Linked DNA regions of Marichromatium purpuratum 984. Each later gene encodes a partner of the first gene's protein in a complex. Links are inferred from orthologs where the notes say so. Each region holds a gene or a part of one and is shown in the gene's direction. Other genes may lie near its edges.

Region 1 (5,847 bases):
CGGTCCCCAGGGTCGCCACGGCGCAGTCGATGCCGTGTTGCGCCAGGGCGATGACGTCGAGATAGCCCTCAACCACCAGCACCCGTTCGAGCCCGCGCCGGACACCGCGCTGGGCCTCGAACAATCCGTAGAGTTCGCGCCCCTTGTGAAAGAGCGGCGTCTCCGGCGAGTTCAGATACTTGGGGCGGCCGTCACCGAGGATCCGCCCCCCGAACCCGATCACGCGACCGCGCCGATCGCGAATCGGGAAGATGATGCGATCGCGAAAACGATCGTAGCGCCGCCCGTCCTGCTCGCCGATCAGACCGCAGTCGACGAGCTGGCGACAGCGCTCGGGCGTACGCCCCAGACGCGAGAGCAGGAAATCTCCACCCCCGGGCGCGAAACCGATACCGTAACGGGCGGCGATCTCTCCGCTCAACCCACGCGACTTGAGATAATCGATCGCCCGCGCGGCTTGTGGGTGCTCGCGCAGCTGGCGACGAAACAACCCGTCGGCCTCGTCGAGCAGGGCAAACAGCGGACCATGATCCGGCCCGCGCACCTGCTCCCCACCCTCGACCGGGACCTCGACACCGGCGAGCCGGGCCAGTTCGTCGATGGCCTCGCGAAACGGCAGGCCATCGTGCTCCATGAGGAAGCCGATGGCGGTACCGTGAGCGCCGCAGCCGAAACAATGATAGAACTGCTTGGCCGGACTGACGGTGAAGGACGGGGTTTTTTCTTCGTGGAAGGGACAACGTGCCTGGAATTCCTTTCCGGCCTTGCGTAGCTGGACCCGCGCGCCGATGACATCGACGATGTCGACGCGCGTGAGGAGGTCATCGATGAACTCCGGAGGGATCTTGCCAGCCATGCGCGGATGCCAACGCCCGGAGGCGCGCGACGATCCGGTACTCAGCCCCCGAGCCGTTGCTTGACGAGTGCGCTCACCGCGCCCATGTCAGCACGCCCCTGGATCTTCGGGCGCAGCACGCCCATCACCTTGCCCATGTCGCTCATCGCGGCGGCACCGGTGGTCTCGACGGCCTCGTCGATACAGGCGGCGATCTCGGATTCGGTCAGCTGCGCGGGCAGATAGGTCTGGATGATCTCGACCTCGGCGCGCTCGCCGTTGGCCAGATCGTCGCGGCCGGCCTGGGTGTACTGATCGATCGAGTCGCGACGCTGCTTGACCATCTTGTCGAGCACCGCCAGCACCTGGGCATCGTCGAGTTCGATGCGCTCGTCGACCTCGCGCTGCTTGATCGCGGCCATGATCAGCCGGATCACCGCGAGCCGATCCTTGTCGCCCGCCTTCATGGCAGACTTCATATCCGCTTGGATTTGCTGCTTGAGCATGTGTCTTTCAGGAAGCCTGAGGGATGGGGTCAGGCCGAGATCGTTTCGCTCTGGATGCGCAACGGAACCGACAGGGCGAGACAGGCGCCGGTCCGTCGACCTCGGTCAGGGATACGCCGGGGATGGGACCTCAGTACGGGCGTTCCCAGCGACGTGCCTCGCGCTGCAGCTTCTTCTGGTGGCGCTTGACGGCCGCAGCCTTCTTGCGCTTGCGCTCGGAGGTGGGCTTTTCGTAGAACTCGCGACGGCGGACCTCAGCAAGCACTCCTGCCTTCTCGCAGGAACGCTTGAAACGTCGCATGGCGACCTCGAACGGCTCGTTTTCTTTGACGCGAACGCTGGGCATGGATTGTCCTTTATGGCTCCAAGTGGGTTGATTGGGCAATACAAAGAAGGGGGATTTTACGAGAACCCCGAGTCGATTGCAAAGACGAAAGCGCATACACCCCGGCGAGAAACCCCGCCAGGGAACCGGGGCCTGTGGGCCCGAACGCGTATACTAAACCGTTTGCGATTCGAGTGTTCGAGGGCCATTGCGGCATGCGTGTATTAGGTATCGAGACATCCTGCGACGAGACCGGCGTCGCCCTGTACGACGGCGAGCGCGGCCTGCTCGCCCACGCGGTCTACAGCCAGATCCCGATCCATGCCGAGTACGGCGGCGTGGTGCCCGAGCTGGCCTCGCGCGATCATGTCCGCAAGGCGTTGCCGCTGATCCGTCAGGTGCTCGACGAGGCCGGACTGACGCGCGAGGACATCGACGCCGTGGCCTTCACCGCCGGCCCCGGGCTGATCGGCGCGCTGCTCGTCGGCGCCGCGCTCGGGCGCAGCCTCGCCTGGGCGCTCGGGGTGCCGGCGGTGGGCGTGCACCACATGGAGGGGCACCTGCTCGCGCCGCTGCTGGAGGATTCGGCCCCTGATTTCCCCTTCGTCGCCCTGCTGGTCTCGGGCGGCCATACCCAGCTCGTCGACGTCACCGGAGTGGGCCGCTACCGCATCCTCGGCGAGTCGCTCGATGACGCCGCCGGCGAGGCCTTCGACAAGACCGCCAAGATCCTCGGCCTGCCCTACCCCGGCGGCCCCGCGCTCTCGCGCGTGGCCGAGCAGGGCGATCCGACGCGCTATCGCTTCCCCCGCCCGATGACCGACCGGCCCGGACTCGACTTCAGCTTCAGCGGCCTCAAGACCTTCGCCCTCAACACCTTGCGCGAGGCCGAGGCGGAGGGCGGCGGCGGCATCGACGCACAGACCCGCGCCGACATCGCCCGCGCCTTCGAGGAGGCGGTGGTCGACACCCTGGTGATCAAGTGTCGCCGCGCGCTGCGCGAGACCGGTCGGCGGCGCCTGGTGCTCGCCGGCGGGGTCAGCGCCAACCGCAGGTTGCGCGCGCGCATGGGCGAGGCGCTCGCCGCCGAGGGTGGCGAGGCGCACTACCCCCGGCCCGAGCTGTGCACCGACAACGGCGCGATGATCGCCTATGCCGGCTGGCAGCGTCTCGCCGCCGGCGCGAGCGAGCCGCTCCTGTTCAAACCCCGCGCGCGCTGGCCGATGGAAGCGCTGGCGCCGCTCACCCCTGCCATCGAAACGGAGATGTAGATCACGATGGACAGCTTCACCGAAACCACCCACCGCTCCTGGTTCAGCCGTCTCGGCGGTGCCCTCACCGGCATCCTCTTCGGCCTGATCCTGATCGTCGTCGCCAGTTCCCTGCTGTGGTGGAACGAGGGACGCGCGATCGACCGCACCCGCACCCTCGACGCCGGCGCCGAGGCCGTGGTCGCGATCGCCGCCACACCGGTCGATCCGGCCAATGATGGGGAACTCGTCCATCTCAGCGGCACGACCCACACCGATGCGCGGCTGCGCGATCCCATCTTCGCCATCGAGGTCCCGGCGATCCGCCTGGAGCGTCGGGTCGAGATGTACCAGTGGAGCGAGCAGCGCGAGTCGGAAACGGTCAAGGAACTCGGCGGCGGCGAGACCACGCGAACCACTTATAGCTACCAGCGCACCTGGTCGAGCCAGCCGATCGACTCCAGCGACTTCCGTCACCCCGAGGGCCATCACAACCCGACGATGCCCTACACCAGCGAGCAATGGCTAGCCGATCGGGTGACCCTCGGCGCCTTCCGCCTCGCCCCCGCGTTCGTCTCGCAGATCAACGGCGCGCGGGCGCTCCCCGTCGACGCCGAGGAGGCACCGACGGGCTTCGTCAGCGACGGCAGTGGCTTCTACAAGGGCACACCGGCGAGCCCCGAGGTCGGCGACCTGCGAGTCAGCTTCCGGGTGGTCGACCCCGATGGCGAGATCAGCGCGATCGGGCGCCAGCAGGGCGACACCCTGGTCACCGCGCGACTCAAGCACGGCACCATCGCCCTGCTCGAGCCGGGGCAGGTCGACGCCATCACCATGTTCGAGCACGCCCACAGCGCCAACGCCCTGCTCACCTGGGGGCTGCGTGTGGGTGGCGTGGTGGCGCTGTGGATCGCCCTGGCGCTGATCCTCGCGCCGCTCAAGGTCATCGCCGACCTGATCCCGATGCTCGGCAGCCTGGTCGGCTTTGCCACCGGACTGGTCTCGGCGTTGCTCGCACTGGCCACCGGCAGCCTGGTCATCGCCCTGGCCTGGATCGCGCACCGTCCATTGCTCGGCGGCGCCCTGCTGGTCGCCGCCCTGCTGTTCGCCGTGCTCGGCGCCGGACAGTGGCGCAAGGGTGCGCGCCAGGCCGCAGCAAACGCCACGGCCTGAACGCACCAAGGCGCTACCTGCCGGTGCAGGTAGCGCCTTGGTGAGCGGGACAGCGGATCGGCGGCGAACGGCTCAGTCGCTCGCGCTGATCCGTCCCTCGGTCCCTTCGAGCAGATTGCGGATGTTGCTGCGGTGACGCCAGATCAGCAGCCCGGTGATGATCAGCTGCATGCCGATCAGCGGCTTCTCGTCCCAGAACAGCCATACGAACAGCGGTGCCAGCGCCATCGAGATCAGCCCCGAGAGCGAGGAGATCTTCAGCACCTTGGCGACGAACAGCCACACCGCGGCGACACAGAGCCCGACCGGCCAGTAGAGGCCGAACTGCACGCCGAGCGCGGTGGCGACCCCCTTGCCCCCCTTGAACCCGAAGAACACCGGGTAGAGATGGCCGATGAAGGCCGCCAGGCCGACCCCGGCGAGCGCCAGCGGGTCGAGTCCGAGCAGGTGCCCGGCGAGCATCGGCACCAGCCCCTTGAGGCTGTCGCCGAGCAGGGTGATGGCGGCGGCCTTCTTGCCGCCGAAGCGCAACACATTGGTCGCGCCGGGGTTGTTCGAGCCCTGGGTACGCGGATCGGGCAGCCCCATCAGACGGCAGACGATGATGGCGCTGGAGACCGAGCCCAGCAGATAAGCGACGATGATGAGCAGGATGGATGTGATCATGGCGCGCATTGGACCCGGGATGCCGCCACAGGTCAAGCCTCGCGCGCACCGGCGCGAGGGCGTATCCTCTCTCGCTTTTCGCCGCCACCGGAGCCTGTCATGGACACCGTCTTCATCCGCGGCCTGCGCGTCGACACCGTCATCGGCATCCACGACTGGGAGAAGGCGCAGCCGCGCCCGCTGATCCTCGACCTGGAGCTGGCCACCGACGCCGCCCGCGCCGCCGCCACCGACCACATCGACGACGCCCTCGACTACGACGCCGTCGCCCGCCGCATCCGCCGCGAGGTCACCGACAACCGCGCCGAGCTGATCGAGACCCTGGCCGAGCGCTGCGCCACCGTACTGCGCGAGGAGTTCGGCATCCCCTGGGTACGACTGCGCATCAACAAACCCGGCGCCATCGGCGTGGACATCGACGTCGGCGTCGAGATCGAGCGCGGCTCGCGTCAGAACGACTGAGCCGCTGAGACCCAAGAACGTGCTGGAGAGAAGCGCCTCCAGCGATCAGCCTTTCAGCCGCCAGCCGCCAGCCGCCAGCCGCCAGCCGCCAGCCGCCAGCCGCCAGCCGCCAGCCGCCAGGAGATTGAACCGCAAAGACCCAAAGGACGCGAAGAAAGCCGAGCCGCGTGAGGGCAAACGGCCACTGGCGGCTGGCGGCTGATCGCTGGCGGCTCCTACTTCACGGCTCGCACCGAGCCGGCTCACCTGATTTCACCACCCACGTATCACGGAGACACGACATCACAATGGCCTGGATCTATCTCGTCATCGCCGGCATGTTCGAATGGGGGTGGCCGGTCGGACTCAAGCTCGGGATGACCGATCAGGGCATGCGCTGGGGCTGGATCCTGTTCGCGGCGGTCTGCATGGTCGCCAGCGGGGCGCTGCTACTGCTCGCCCAGCGCGACATCCCGATCGGCACCGCCTACGCGGTCTGGACCGGCATCGGCGCCGTCGGCGCCTTCGCCATCGGCATCTGGCTGTTCGCCGAACCGGCCACCCTCGCCCGCTTCTTCTTCGTCGGCCTGATCGTCATCGGCATCGTCGGACTCAAGCTGGTCTCGCCGGAGTAAGGGGGGCGAGCCGCCG
Region 2 (6,028 bases), 210 kb from region 1 along the record:
GCCGAGTGCCGGGCGCAGCGCCAGCGGGATCGGGCCCGGGTGCTCGATGGTGAGATAGGAGATGCAGCGCCGGGCGTCGAGCCGATAGGGCGCGATGATCGCCGCGGTGGGGCAGACCTCGAGACAGGCCGAGCAGTGCCCGCAGTGTGAGCGCAGCGGTGTATCGAGCGGGAGCGGCAGGTCGGTGAACAGCTCGCCGAGAAAGAACCAGGAGCCGGCACGTGGGTTGATCAGGTTGGTGTGCTTGCCGATCCAGCCCAGGCCCGCCTGCTCGGCGAGCGGCTTCTCCATCACCGGCGCCGAGTCGACGAAGGCGCGATAGCCGAAGGGGCCGATCGTCTCGGTGATCCGGTCGGCGAAGCGCTGCAGTCGACGACGGATCAGCTTGTGGTAGTCGCGCCCGAGTGCATAGCGCGAGACGAAGGCGCGCGCCGGGTCGCTGAGCGTCGCCGGATCCTCTCGTGGCTCGGGGTGGTAGTCCATGCGTACCGAGACGATGCGCAGCGTCCCCGGCACCAGCTCGGCGGGACGAGCGCGCCGACGACCATGACGGGCCATGTAGTCCATCTCGCCGTGATGGCCGGCGTCGAGCCAGTCGAGCAGGCGCTGCTCGGCGCGTTGCAGTCCGGTCTCGGTGATGCCGACCTGCTGAAAGCCGAGCGCCATCCCCCAACCCTTGATCCGGGTCGCCAGTTCGAGCGCCTCGTGCGGATCGAGCGCGCGCCTCATCGTCTGCTCCGGTGCTCGCCTGTCTCGTCCATTCCCCCTAGAATCGGGGTCGCCACGCCGATCCCAATCCATGTCCAGACCGTCATGAACCAGCCATCGCTGCCGCACGCACTCTACCGCGCCGATCAGGCCCGCGCGCTCGACCGCGCCGCCTGTCTCCAGCCCGAGCTGAGCGGTCGTGAGCTGATGGAGCGCGCCGCACGCGCGGCGCAGCGACTGGTGGCCGCACGCTGGCCGCAGGCACGCCGGATCTGCGTGCTCGTTGGCGGCGGCAACAACGGGGGTGACGGCTATGCGCTGGCGCGGCTGTTGCGCCGGGCCGGGCGCGAGGTTCGGGTGTTGAGCCTGGTCGCGCCGGAGCGGCTGCGGCACGAGGCCGCCGAGGCCTGCCGCGACTGGCGGGCGGTCGGCGGGGCGATCGAGCCCTGGCGCGGTGGCCTTCCCGAGGACGCCGAGCTGCTGGTCGACGCCCTGCTCGGCATCGGGCTCGAGCGTCCGTTGCGCGAGCACTGGGCCGAGGCGGTGCGTGCGCTCAATGCCCACCCGGCGCCGGTTCTCGCGCTCGATCTCCCCACCGGTTTGCACGCCGACCGGGGCGCCGTGCTCGGCGAGGTGGTGCGGGCCAGCGCGACCATCAGCTTCATCGTGCTCAAGCAGGGGCTGCTGACCGGGGTTGGTCCCGGCTGCTGTGGCCGGCTCCACTGGGACTCGCTCGGGGTGGCGGAGGGGCTGCTGACGGCGGCGCCGGTCAGTGCGCGACGCATCGACTGGGCCAGCCAGTGTGCCTGTCTGGGGGTGCGGCGGCGCGATGCGCACAAGGGCCAGTGTGGTCATGTGCTGGTGATCGGTGGCGCCCCGGGGATGTCCGGCGCGGCACGCCTTGCCGGCGAGGCGGCGCTGCGTGCCGGGGCCGGGTTGGTGACGATCGCCACCCATCCGACGCATGCCGCGCTGCTCAACCTCACCCGCCCGGAGCTGATGGTGCGTGGGGTCGAGCACGGCGGCGATCTCGGATCACTGCTCGCGCGTGCCGATCTGGTGGCCATCGGTCCCGGGCTCGGGCGGGATGCGTGGGGGCGCGGGCTGTGGCAGCGGGTGCTCGAGTGCCGGTTGCCGCTGGTGGTCGATGCCGACGCGCTCAACCTGCTCGCCGAGCAGCCGCTGCGGCGCGATGACTGGGTGCTGACGCCGCATCCGGGCGAGGCGGGGCGGTTGCTCGGCTGTGGGACCGCCGCGGTCGAGGCCGATCGTTTCGCCGCACTCGCGGCCTTGCGTCAAAAGTATGGCGGTGTCCTGGTGCTCAAGGGCGCCGGCACGCTGGTCGGCGGTGCGGACGAGACACCGCCAGCGGTCTGCAGCGACGGTAATCCGGGGATGGCGACCGCCGGTGCCGGAGATGTGCTCACCGGGGTCGTCGCCGCGCTGATCGGGCAGGGGATGGATGCGGGGGAGGCTGCGCGTGCCGGGGTCTGTCTGCATGCCGCCGCCGGTGATCGGGCGGCGCGCGCGGGTGAGCGGGGAATGATCGCCGGGGACATCATCGAGGCGGTGCGCGCCCTGGCCGACGGGAGAGAGAATCATCATGCATGAGATCCATATCGCCGGTGAGGCGGCCCAACTCGCGCTCGGGGCGCGGCTGGCCGAGCGCATGCGAGCGCCCTTCGTGCTCTATCTGCAGGGCGATCTCGGCTGCGGCAAGACCACCCTGACCCGTGGGCTGCTGCGCGCGCTCGGCCATCAGGGCGCGGTGCGCAGCCCGACCTATACCCTGATCGAGCCCTATGCGCTCGCCACCACCCAGCTCTACCATCTCGACCTCTATCGCCTGGCCGACCCCGAGGAGCTGGAGTATCTCGGTCTGCGCGATCTGCTCGATACCCCGGCGATCTGGGTGATCGAGTGGCCGGAGTGCGGTGATGGCGCGTTGCCACCACCGGATCTGCAGCTCCGGCTCGAGCATCGCACCGATGGGCGCATCCTGCGCCCGGTGGCGACCACCGAGGTGGGTCTGGCGTTGGCCAGAGCGCTCTATGAGCGCTGAGTTCCGAGATCGCAATGCCTTGTTGCGTAAGCGATACATTTCGTTCCAAAGGAATTCAGGAAGCAAGTCTAATCCCAGGTTTTTTCTTGGAATACTCTGGGTGAAGCTGCTATCTTAAAAACAACGAATCGTCAAATCACCGGGGTAGTTCATCGCCGCTGCGCGACCGTGCCACCCCCGAGAACATCGGTCGTCGGCGCCCCCGGCGATCCCGAGGCTGCGACGTGAAACGGGTTTTCACTCTCCTGCTCTGCGCTCTCCTGGCCCTGCCCGCACTCGCCGCGCAGGTCACGGTCGAGGGTGCGCGCGTCGGTGTCGAGGACGGCCGGACTCGGGTGGTGCTCGACACCCGGGCCGCGCTCTCCCACAAGATCTTCACCCTCGAGGGCCCGGACCGGGTCGTCGTCGATCTCAGCGACGCCCGGCTGGGCGCCTCGTTGCCGCGACCGCGCGGCAATGATCCGGCGCTGGTCGGGCTGCGCAGTGGTGTTCGCGACAAGACCGATCTGCGTATCGTCTTCGACCTCAAGTGTCCGGTACGGGTCAAGAGCTTCAGCCTGCCGCCGGATCGTCGTCACGACAAACACCGCCTGGTGATCGATCTGCTGCCGCGGACGGCCAGCGCCGCGCCCCATTCCAGGGTGGTGGCCGGTCGCGCTCGATCGCCTTCACACCCCGAGGTGCTGATCGCCATCGACGCCGGTCACGGCGGGGCCGATCCCGGCGCCATCGGCAAGCGCGGCACCTACGAGAAGGACGTCACCCTGGCGATCGCCCGCAAGCTCGCCGCGTTGGTCGAGCGCGAGCCGGGCATGCGAGCGCTGATGATCCGCGACGGGGACTACTACGTCCGGTTGCGCCAGCGCATCGAGAAGGCACGCAAGCACAAGGCCGATCTGTTCATCTCCATCCATGCCGACGCCTTCACCAACGATCGCGCCCACGGCTCTTCGGTCTATACCCTGTCGTTCAACGGCGCGAGCAGTGAGGCGGCGCGCTGGCTGGCCAACCGCGAGAACGCCGCCGACCTCATCGGTGGGGTCAACATCGCCGACAGCGACGACCTGCTCGCCAGCGTGCTCATCGACATGACCCAGAACGCCACCATTGAGCACAGCACCGAGGCCGCCGGCGCGGTGCTCTCGCATCTCGGCGAGGTTGGGGATCTGCACAAGCGTCGGGTCCAACGTGCCGGGTTCGCGGTACTCAAATCGCCGGACATCCCCTCGATGCTGGTCGAGACCGCCTTCATCACCAATGCCGAGGAGGAGCGTCGACTGAGCGATCCGGCCCACCAGGAGCGGTTGGCACGCGCCATCCTCGCCGGGATCAAGGCCTATTTCCGTAAGTACCCGCCGCAGGGCGCGCTGCTGCAAGCGGCCAACGGGCGCGCGACCCCGCGTCGTCACGTCACCCACCAGGGCGATACCCTCTCCGAGATCGCCCAGCGCTATCGCGTCAGCCTCTCCTCGCTGCGCGCCGAGAACGGCCTGACCGACGACACCATCCGCGTCGGCCAGGTGCTCGCCATCCCCGAGGGGTCGTAAGCCCGCTGGCTGCCAGAGCGCGATCAGCCGCCGGTTGGTGGCTTGCCCTTGGCCGAGACGTTGAGGGCAGGGCGCCCACTGGAGGCTGGGGGCCGAAAACGGCGCCCTCTCTCCCTTCGCGTCCGGCCTTTGCTACCATTGACGCTTTGGTCCGTGCGCCGCGCGCGGGAATGCGAGAAGTCCAAGTCACCCCGATGCTACAGATCCACAACAGCCTGACCCGCCAGAAGACCCCCTTCCAGCCGCTCGAGCCCGGCAAGGTGCGCATGTATGTGTGCGGCATGACCGTCTACGACTACTGCCATCTCGGCCATGCCCGGGTGATGGTGGTGTTCGATGTGGTCTATCGCTATCTGCGCGCGCTCGGCTACGAGGTGACCTATGTGCGCAACATCACCGACATCGACGACAAGATCATCCGTCGCGCCGCCGAGAACGGTGAGTCCTGCGCCGCGCTGACCGAGCGCTTCATCGCCGCGATGCACGAGGACGCCGCCGCGCTCGGCGTGCTGGCGCCGACCAGCGAGCCGCGCGCCACCGCGCACATCGACGAGATCCAGACGATGGTCGCCACCCTGATCGACAAGGGGCTGGCCTATGCCGCCGACAACGGCGATGTGTACTACGCCGTCTCGCGCTTCCCCGGCTACGGCAAGCTCTCGGGCAAGGATCCGCAGGACCTGCGCGCCGGTGCCCGGGTCGAGGTCGACGAGGCCAAGCGCGACCCGCTCGACTTCGCACTGTGGAAGGGTGCCAAGCCCGGCGAGCCGAGCTGGTCCTCGCCCTGGGGCGAGGGGCGTCCGGGCTGGCACATCGAGTGCTCGGCGATGAGCACCTGCTGCCTCGGCAACCACTTCGACATCCACGGCGGCGGGGCCGACCTGCAGTTCCCCCACCACGAGAACGAGATCGCCCAGTCCGAAGGGGCCACCGGCGAACCCTTCGCCGAGGTATGGATGCACAACGGCTTCGTGCGCATCAACGAGGAGAAGATGTCGAAGTCGCTCGGCAACTTCTTCACCGTGCGCGAGGTGCTCGAGCGCTTCCGGGCCGAGGAGATCCGCTACTTCATCCTCACCAGCCACTACCGCAGCCCGCTCAACTACGCCGACGAGCAGCTGCAGTCGGCGCGCGGCGCGCTCACTCGGCTCTACACCGCGCTGCGCGGCCTGCCCGAGGCCGAGGCCCCGGCCGAGAGCGCGTTCGCCACCCGCTTCACTGCGGCGATGGACGACGACTTCAACACCCCCGAGGCGCTGGCGGTGCTCTTCGAGCTGGCGCGTGAGGTCAACCGCGCGCGCGATGCCGGTGAGCCGGAGCAGGCCGCCGCGCTCGGCGCCGAGCTGCGCCGTCTCGGCGGCGTGATCGGTATCCTCCAGGACGACCCCGAGCGCTATCTGCGCGGCGGCGACGGCGGCACCGACGGGCTCGACGATGCCGCCATCGAGTCGATGATCGCCCAGCGTCAGGCCGCGCGCGCCGCGCGCGACTGGGCCGAGGCCGACCGGCTGCGCGACGCTCTCACCGAGGCCGGCATCGTCCTCGAGGACGGCGCCCAGGGCACCACCTGGCGGCGCGGTTGAGTGTCGTCTGCCGTCAGGCGTCAGGGTGATTGAACCGCCAAGGCGCGAAGGACGCGAAGGGGAGATCAGTCCATTGATTGGGTTGCCCTCGGCAACCCAATCAATGGACGGCTCATCCAACCGACGCC
Region 3 (5,872 bases), 710 kb from region 1 along the record:
CGCCCTGCCCGAGGTGCTGCGCCGCACCGCCGAGCTGGCCGCCGAGCACGACCTGGCGGTGGCCAACGTGTTCCATGCCGGCGACGGCAATCTACACCCATTGATCCTGTTCGACGCCAACCGTCCCGGCGAACTCGAACGCACCGAGGCGCTCGGCGCCCGTCTGCTCGAGCTGTGCGTCGAGGTCGGCGGCACCATCACCGGCGAGCACGGGGTCGGGGTGGAGAAGCTCGGACAGATGTGCGTACAGTTCAGCGCCCGCGAACTGGCCCAGTTCCACGCGGTAAAATCGGCCTTCGACCCCGCGGGACTGCTCAACCCCGGCAAGGGCGTGCCGACGCCACGACGCTGCTCGGAGTACCGTCAGCTGCCCTCGCCCGCGCACCCGCACCGACATTGATCGGCCCGGCACGCGCCGGGCCCGCGCCAGCGAGGACGTGACCGCATGACCCGAACCCCATCGATCAGACCGCTGCCGACATGGCGCGCGACGGCGGCGCTGCTGCTCGCGCTCGGCGCGCTCGCGCCGCTGCGCGCCGCGCCGCTCTCGGCGACCCTGATCGCCGAACGCGCCTGCCCGGCCACCGTCGCCATCCGTCACGACGCCAACCCCGGGGCGATCCATCTCGACCCGGGCACACGCTACCCGGTGGTCGGTGCCAACCGCCCCGACCAGCCCAGCCACTACCTGCTGCGCCTGCAGGGCGTCGAGCCGTCCCAGCGTTGGGTGGCGCGTGACTGCGGGCGGCTGGTCGAGGTCGCCGACACGGCCACGCCGCCGGCCCCAACCGGCGAGCCGCGCTATCTGCTCGCGGTGAGCTGGCAGCCGGCCTTCTGCGAGCGCCGTGGCCGCGCGCCGGAGTGCCGCGACCAGACCCCGCAACGCTTCGACGCCCGCGCCTTCTCGCTCCACGGGCTGTGGCCACAACCGCGCGACAACGTCTATTGCGACGTCCCGGCGAGGGCGCGGGCGCTGTCGCGCGACGGCGACTGGCAGCAGCTGCCGGCGCTCGCGCTCGCACCCGACACCCGGCGCGAACTCGACCGGGTGATGCCGGGCACGCGCTCGGCGCTGCACCGTCACGAGTGGGTCAAGCACGGCAGCTGCTACGGCGACGACCCCGAGGGCTATTTCGCCGACTCGCTACGGCTGCTCGCCGCGCTCAACGCTTCGCCGGTCCGTGACCTCTTCGTCTCGCGCATCGGCCAGCACCTGCGCGCGAGCGAGGTACGCGCGGCCTTCGACAGGGCCTTCGGCAAGGGCGCGGGCGAGCGGGTGCAACTGGTCTGTCACGACGGCCTGATCAGCGAGCTGCGCCTCGCCCTCAAGGGGCCGATCGAGGCCGGGCACGGGCTCGACGCGCTACTGCGCACCGCACCACCGCGCGCTGCCGGCTGCAAGGGTGGACGTGTCGACCGCGCCGGTCGCGACTGAGCACATCGCCGTCCTGCACCCCCGAGCGACATCTGTACAATGTGCCCCCTCGACTTCAGGAGCACGGAGACACTATGGCCAAGTACGACATCTATGGGATCGGTAACGCACTCGTCGACATGGAATTCGAGGTCGATCCCAACGACCTCGGCATCCTCGGTATCGACAAGGGCGTGATGACCCTGGTCGACGAGCAGCAACAGGCAGCGATCATGGATCACCTCCGTGATCGCCGGCACCAGCGCGGCTCGGGCGGGTCGGCGGCCAACTCAGTGATCGCGCTCGGTCAGTTCGGCGGCACCGGTTTCTACTCCTGCAAGGTCGCCGACGACGAACTCGGTCACTTCTACATGCAGGATCTGGTCGAGGGCGGCATCGACACCAACCTCCACACCAAGAAAGAGGCCGGCGACACCGGCCGCTGCGTGGTGCTGGTCACCCCCGACAGCGACCGCACCATGTGCACCTTCCTCGGCATCACCCAAGGGCTATCGACCGACGAGTTGGTCGAGGACGCGCTGCGCGACTCGCGCTGGTTCTACACCGAGGGCTATCTGGTCACCTCCGACAGCGCCCGCGAGGCGGCCAAGGCGGCCAAGCAGCTCGCCGACGAGGCCGGCGTCAAGACCGCCCTCTCGCTCTCCGACCCCAACATGGTCAAGTTCTTCAAGGACGGCCTGCTGGAGATGATCGGCTCGGGTGTCGACCTGCTGTTCGCCAACGAGTTCGAGGCCATGGGCATGGCCGGCAGCGAAGACCTCGGCGACGCCGTCGCCTATCTCAAGACCCTCAGTCGCAGCTTCGCCATCACCCGCGGCCCACAGGGTGCGCTGGTGTGGGACGGCGCGCAGATGCTCGAGATCGCCCCGGTGCCGGTCGAGGCGGTCGATACCCTCGGTGCCGGCGACATGTTCGCCGGCGCCTTCCTCTATGGTCTCAGCCAGGGCTGGGATCATCAGCGCGCCGGCGATCTGGCCTCGGCCGCTGCGGCGCGACTGGTCACCAGCCTCGGCCCACGTCTGACCACGGAGCAGACCCAGGCGGTGCTGCGCGACTTCGCCTGATCCCGCCCGCCCCGGCCCGCCGGGACCCTGGCCCCGGCGTCATCGCCCGTCCTCGACGGGCACCATCGATCACCCCGGTAACCCCACCATCATGAAGCTCCTCGCGATCGACACCTCAGGTGAGACCTGTTCAGCCGCCCTGCTGCAGGACGGGACCCTGACCCAGCGCCTCGAGACCGCCCCCAGACGCCACGCCGAACTCATCCTGCCGATGATGCAGCAGCTCGTCGACGAGGCCGGACTGCGGCTCGCCGATCTCGACGCGCTCGCCTTCGCGCGTGGACCGGGGTCCTTCACCGGGGTGCGGATCGCCGCCTCGGTGATCCAGGGCGTGGCCTTCGGCGTCGACCAGCCGGTGATCCCGGTCTCGACCCTGGCGGCGATCGCCCAGGGCGCCTACCGCCGCAGCGGTCAGACCCGGCTGCTGGTGGCGCTCGACGCGCGCATGGACGAGGTCTACTGGGGGGCCTTCGAGATCAACGAGGCCGGGCTGGCCGAGGCGCGCGACAGCGAGCGTGTCTGTGCCCCCGAGGCGGTACCAGTGCCGGAGGGCGATGGCTGGTACGGGGTCGGTCCCGGCTGGACGGTCTATCAGTCACGGCTGCGCCCGCAGATCGGCGCGGCGCTCGCCGGGATCCTCGAGGAAGGGGTCTGCGAGGCGCGCGACCTGGCGGTGCTCGCCGAGGCCGAGCACCGGCTCGGTCACGAGGTGGCGCCGGAGCTGGCCATCCCCGTCTATCTGCGCGATCAGGTCACCCGCAAGGGCTGATCCCGGGAATGACCGACGACCAGCGCCTGCTCATCGACTGCTTCATGGCGGCGATCGCAGCCGTCGGCGGCACCCGGGCGGTCACCCGCGCACTGGAGGCGCGCGCGCCGCCTCACCCGGTCGAGCTGTTCGCCATCGGCAAGGCCGCAGCCGCCATGGCCCGAGGCGCCTGTGACACCCTCGGCGCCGAGGCGATCACCGGCGGTCTGCTGATCACCAAGCCCGGACACGTCGACCCGGCCGACTTCCCCCGACTCGATTGCCGTTGCGGCGGCCACCCGCTGCCCGATGCCGGCAGCCTCGCTGCCGGTCAGGCGCTGATCGCGCGGCTCGCCGCGCTGCCCGCCGGGGTCGAGCCACTCTTTCTGATCTCCGGCGGGGCCTCGAGCCTGGTCGAGGTACCGGTCGCCGGGGTCGATCTCGATACCCTGGTGCGGGTCAACGACTGGCTGCTCGCCAGCGGCCAGTCGATCGCGACGATGAATCTGGTGCGCAAGGCGCTCTCGCGGATCAAGGCCGGCGGCCTGCTCGCCGCCTGTCCGGCGTGGCGGACACCCCGGGTGCTGGCGATCTCCGACGTCCCCGGCGACGACCCCGGGGTGATCGGCTCCGGGCTCTTGGTGCCCGAACCGGAGCTGGCGGCCCGCTGCAGCGGGCTGCGCGGGCTGCCCGACTGGCTCGATCGGCTGGTTCGCCACGGACTCGCCGTGCGCCGCGCGCCCACCGGTCCCGGCCCGGAGATCGAGCTGGTGGCCACCGCCGCCCACGCCCGCGCCGCCGCGCTCGCACACGCCCGCACACTCGGGCTCGCGACCTGGCCGCAGCTCCAGCCGCTCGCCGGGGACGCCGCCGTCGCCGGGCAGCGCCTCGCCGAACGGCTCGGGACCACGGCCCCGCCGGGGCTCTATCTGTGGAGCGGCGAGACCACGGTCACGCTGCCGCCCCGCCCCGGACGCGGCGGTCGCAACCAGCACCTCGCGCTAGCCGCGGCCATCGCCCTCGACGGCCGCGACGACGTCACCCTGCTCAGCGCCGGGAGCGACGGCAGCGACGGGCCCACCGAGGACGCCGGGGCGCTGATCGACGGGACGAGCTGCGCGCGAGCACGCCGGCTCGGGCGCGACCCCGCCGAGCACCTCATCGGCGCCGACGCCGGCAGCCTGTTCGCCGCCACCGGCGAGCTGCTGCGCACCGGCCCCACCGATACCAATGTCATGGACCTGGTGCTGGCACTCAGGCGCTGAGACGGATTAGTCCTTGAGATAACCGAGCTGGTCGACGTTGAACGGGGTCGGGGTCAAACCGAGCCGGGCGAAGCTGTCGTTCTCGCTACAGACGTTGCTCTCGAGCAGCATCTGGATCTGGTCGCGACTGATCGGGAACCAGGGATAGCGATCGAACAGCCCGGCCATCGCCCGGACTGCAAACACCGGCGCCGGGACCATCGCCTTCTGCTTGCCGACGGCCGCGGCGATGGTGCCGAGGATCGCCTTCCAGCTCAACCGCTGCGGGCCACACAGGCTGTAGGTCTGGGACTCGGTGCGCGGCTCGCCGAGTGCCAGGGTGAAGGCGCGGGCGACGTCGTCGATATGCACCGGCGCCAGCTCGAAGGCCCCGGCCTGCTGCGGCAGCAGCCCGTCGTAGAACAGCGGCGCCGGGATCGGCGCGCCGATGATGTCCTTGTTGAGCTGTGAGCAGAACTCCATGCGCCCGCGTGGATCGCCGAAGACCACCGAGGGACGGAAGATGGTCCAGGTCAGCCCAGAAGCCTTGAGCGCCTCCTCGGCGGCGAACTTGGTACGTTGATAGGTCGTACCATCGGGTCGCACCCCATTGGCGCTCATGAGCAGGAAACGCCCCACGCCGGCGGCGCGCGCCGCGGCAATGGTGTCGACCACGCCTTGGTGCTGCAGCCCCTCGAAAGTGATGCCACGCGCCGGGAACTCGCGCAGGATGCCGATCAGATAGATCACCGCATCGGCGCCGCGCACGCAGGCATCGAGCGCGGCGCGCTCGGCCAGGGTGCCGGGCACCAGCTCGCACTCGGCGCCACGCTCGACCTTGGACTCGCTGCCCGGGCGCACCAACAGCCGGGGCACATGACCGGCGGCGAGCAGATGATCGATCAAATGGGTACCGATAAAGCCGGTCCCGCCAATGATTGCAACCTTCATGTTCGAGGAACTCCTGTTCTACGGTCGCGACCACCCCGCACGACGGTCGCTCGAAGTCGACGCGAACACCGGATACGCACACCCGTGCCCGCCCATGGCGAAGGATGTGGGGACGGTGATGGACGGAGCGAAGTCCGGGCGGGGTGGAGGCAGCAGCCGGGATGGCGGCGTGCATCCCGGCACGAGGCCGGCTCAGTGACCGGCCATCTCGGGGGCGTGCTCGCCGGACTGACCGGCCGGGGCGCGCTCGAGCACACCCTGCCAGCGCACCCGCCGCACGCTGCGGCGCGCCGCGCCGAACACCCCGGTGATCGCCTCGACGGCGGTCTTGCTGGCATCGCGCACCACCAGCTGGCGGCCCTGCGCGAGTTTGATGCGGAGTTCGCAGCGCACACGGTGACCGTGCAAGCGGTCGAACTCCTCCTTGATG

The links.
Region 2: the proteins of tsaD (region 1) and tsaE are in contact, whole or in part, in a crystal structure (PDB 6N9A), measured with the Thermotoga maritima proteins. The link is inferred for Marichromatium purpuratum 984 from one-to-one orthologs. Residues at the interface, in WP_004082750.1 of Thermotoga maritima: Cys10, Asp11, Arg49, His50, Leu82, Gly84, Gly135, Gly136, Glu154, Thr155, Leu156, Asp157, Asp158, Ser159, Glu162, Asp165, Lys166, Arg169, Leu170, Tyr175, Lys213, Thr214, Leu217, Tyr218, Gln221, Arg222, Asn324; in WP_004082108.1 of Thermotoga maritima: Leu37, Gly38, Lys46, Lys57, Val59, Lys60, Ser61, Thr63, Phe64, Thr65, Leu66, Met67, Val69, Pro71, Tyr82, Arg83, Leu84, Asp86, Asp88, Phe89, Asp93, Ile128, Asp130, Glu131, Arg134.
Region 3: the proteins of tsaD (region 1) and tsaB are in contact, whole or in part, in a solved structure (PDB 4WQ4), measured with the Escherichia coli proteins. The link is inferred for Marichromatium purpuratum 984 from one-to-one orthologs.

The regions. Positions count from the first base shown.
Region 1 is NZ_CP007031.1:1,343,302-1,349,148, reverse strand. The notes cover bases 1,092-3,909. They hold tsaD (tRNA (adenosine(37)-N6)-threonylcarbamoyltransferase complex transferase subunit TsaD), read left to right. Parts: upstream 1,092-1,881; coding sequence 1,882-2,937; downstream 2,938-3,909. Other genes in these bases: MARPU_RS06125 (TMEM43 family protein), read left to right, coding at 2,944-3,909; rpsU (30S ribosomal protein S21), read right to left, coding at 1,472-1,687; MARPU_RS06140 (GatB/YqeY domain-containing protein), read right to left, coding at 1,092-1,341. In the rest of the region: dnaG (DNA primase), read right to left, coding at 1-856; more of MARPU_RS06140, read right to left, coding at 898-1,091; more of MARPU_RS06125, read left to right, coding at 3,910-4,089; glycerol-3-phosphate 1-O-acyltransferase PlsY, read right to left, coding at 4,162-4,755; folB (dihydroneopterin aldolase), read left to right, coding at 4,855-5,217; MARPU_RS06110 (DMT family transporter), read left to right, coding at 5,505-5,831.
Region 2 is NZ_CP007031.1:1,558,889-1,564,916, forward strand. The notes cover bases 1,042-4,040. They hold tsaE (tRNA (adenosine(37)-N6)-threonylcarbamoyltransferase complex ATPase subunit type 1 TsaE), read left to right. Parts: upstream 1,042-2,311; coding sequence 2,312-2,770; downstream 2,771-4,040. Other genes in these bases: MARPU_RS07100 (bifunctional ADP-dependent NAD(P)H-hydrate dehydratase/NAD(P)H-hydrate epimerase), read left to right, coding at 1,042-2,319; MARPU_RS07110 (N-acetylmuramoyl-L-alanine amidase), read left to right, coding at 2,995-4,040. Outside these bases: tRNA epoxyqueuosine(34) reductase QueG, read right to left, coding at 1-729; more of MARPU_RS07100, read left to right, coding at 814-1,041; more of MARPU_RS07110, read left to right, coding at 4,041-4,317; cysS (cysteine--tRNA ligase), read left to right, coding at 4,512-5,900. UniProt on the Escherichia coli protein: Required for the formation of a threonylcarbamoyl group on adenosine at position 37 (t(6)A37) in tRNAs that read codons beginning with adenine.
Region 3 is NZ_CP007031.1:634,917-640,788, reverse strand. Bases 1,587-4,429 are described here. They hold tsaB (tRNA (adenosine(37)-N6)-threonylcarbamoyltransferase complex dimerization subunit type 1 TsaB), read left to right. Parts: upstream 1,587-2,590; coding sequence 2,591-3,268; downstream 3,269-4,429. Other genes in these bases: MARPU_RS02950 (glycerate kinase type-2 family protein), read left to right, coding at 3,277-4,429; MARPU_RS02960 (adenosine kinase), read left to right, coding at 1,587-2,499. Outside these bases: MARPU_RS02970 (FAD-linked oxidase C-terminal domain-containing protein), read left to right, coding at 1-400; MARPU_RS02965 (ribonuclease T2 family protein), read left to right, coding at 446-1,435; more of MARPU_RS02960, read left to right, coding at 1,510-1,586; more of MARPU_RS02950, read left to right, coding at 4,430-4,512; MARPU_RS02945 (SDR family oxidoreductase), read right to left, coding at 4,519-5,442; MARPU_RS02935 (HPF/RaiA family ribosome-associated protein), read right to left, coding at 5,635-5,872. UniProt on the Escherichia coli protein: Required for the formation of a threonylcarbamoyl group on adenosine at position 37 (t(6)A37) in tRNAs that read codons beginning with adenine.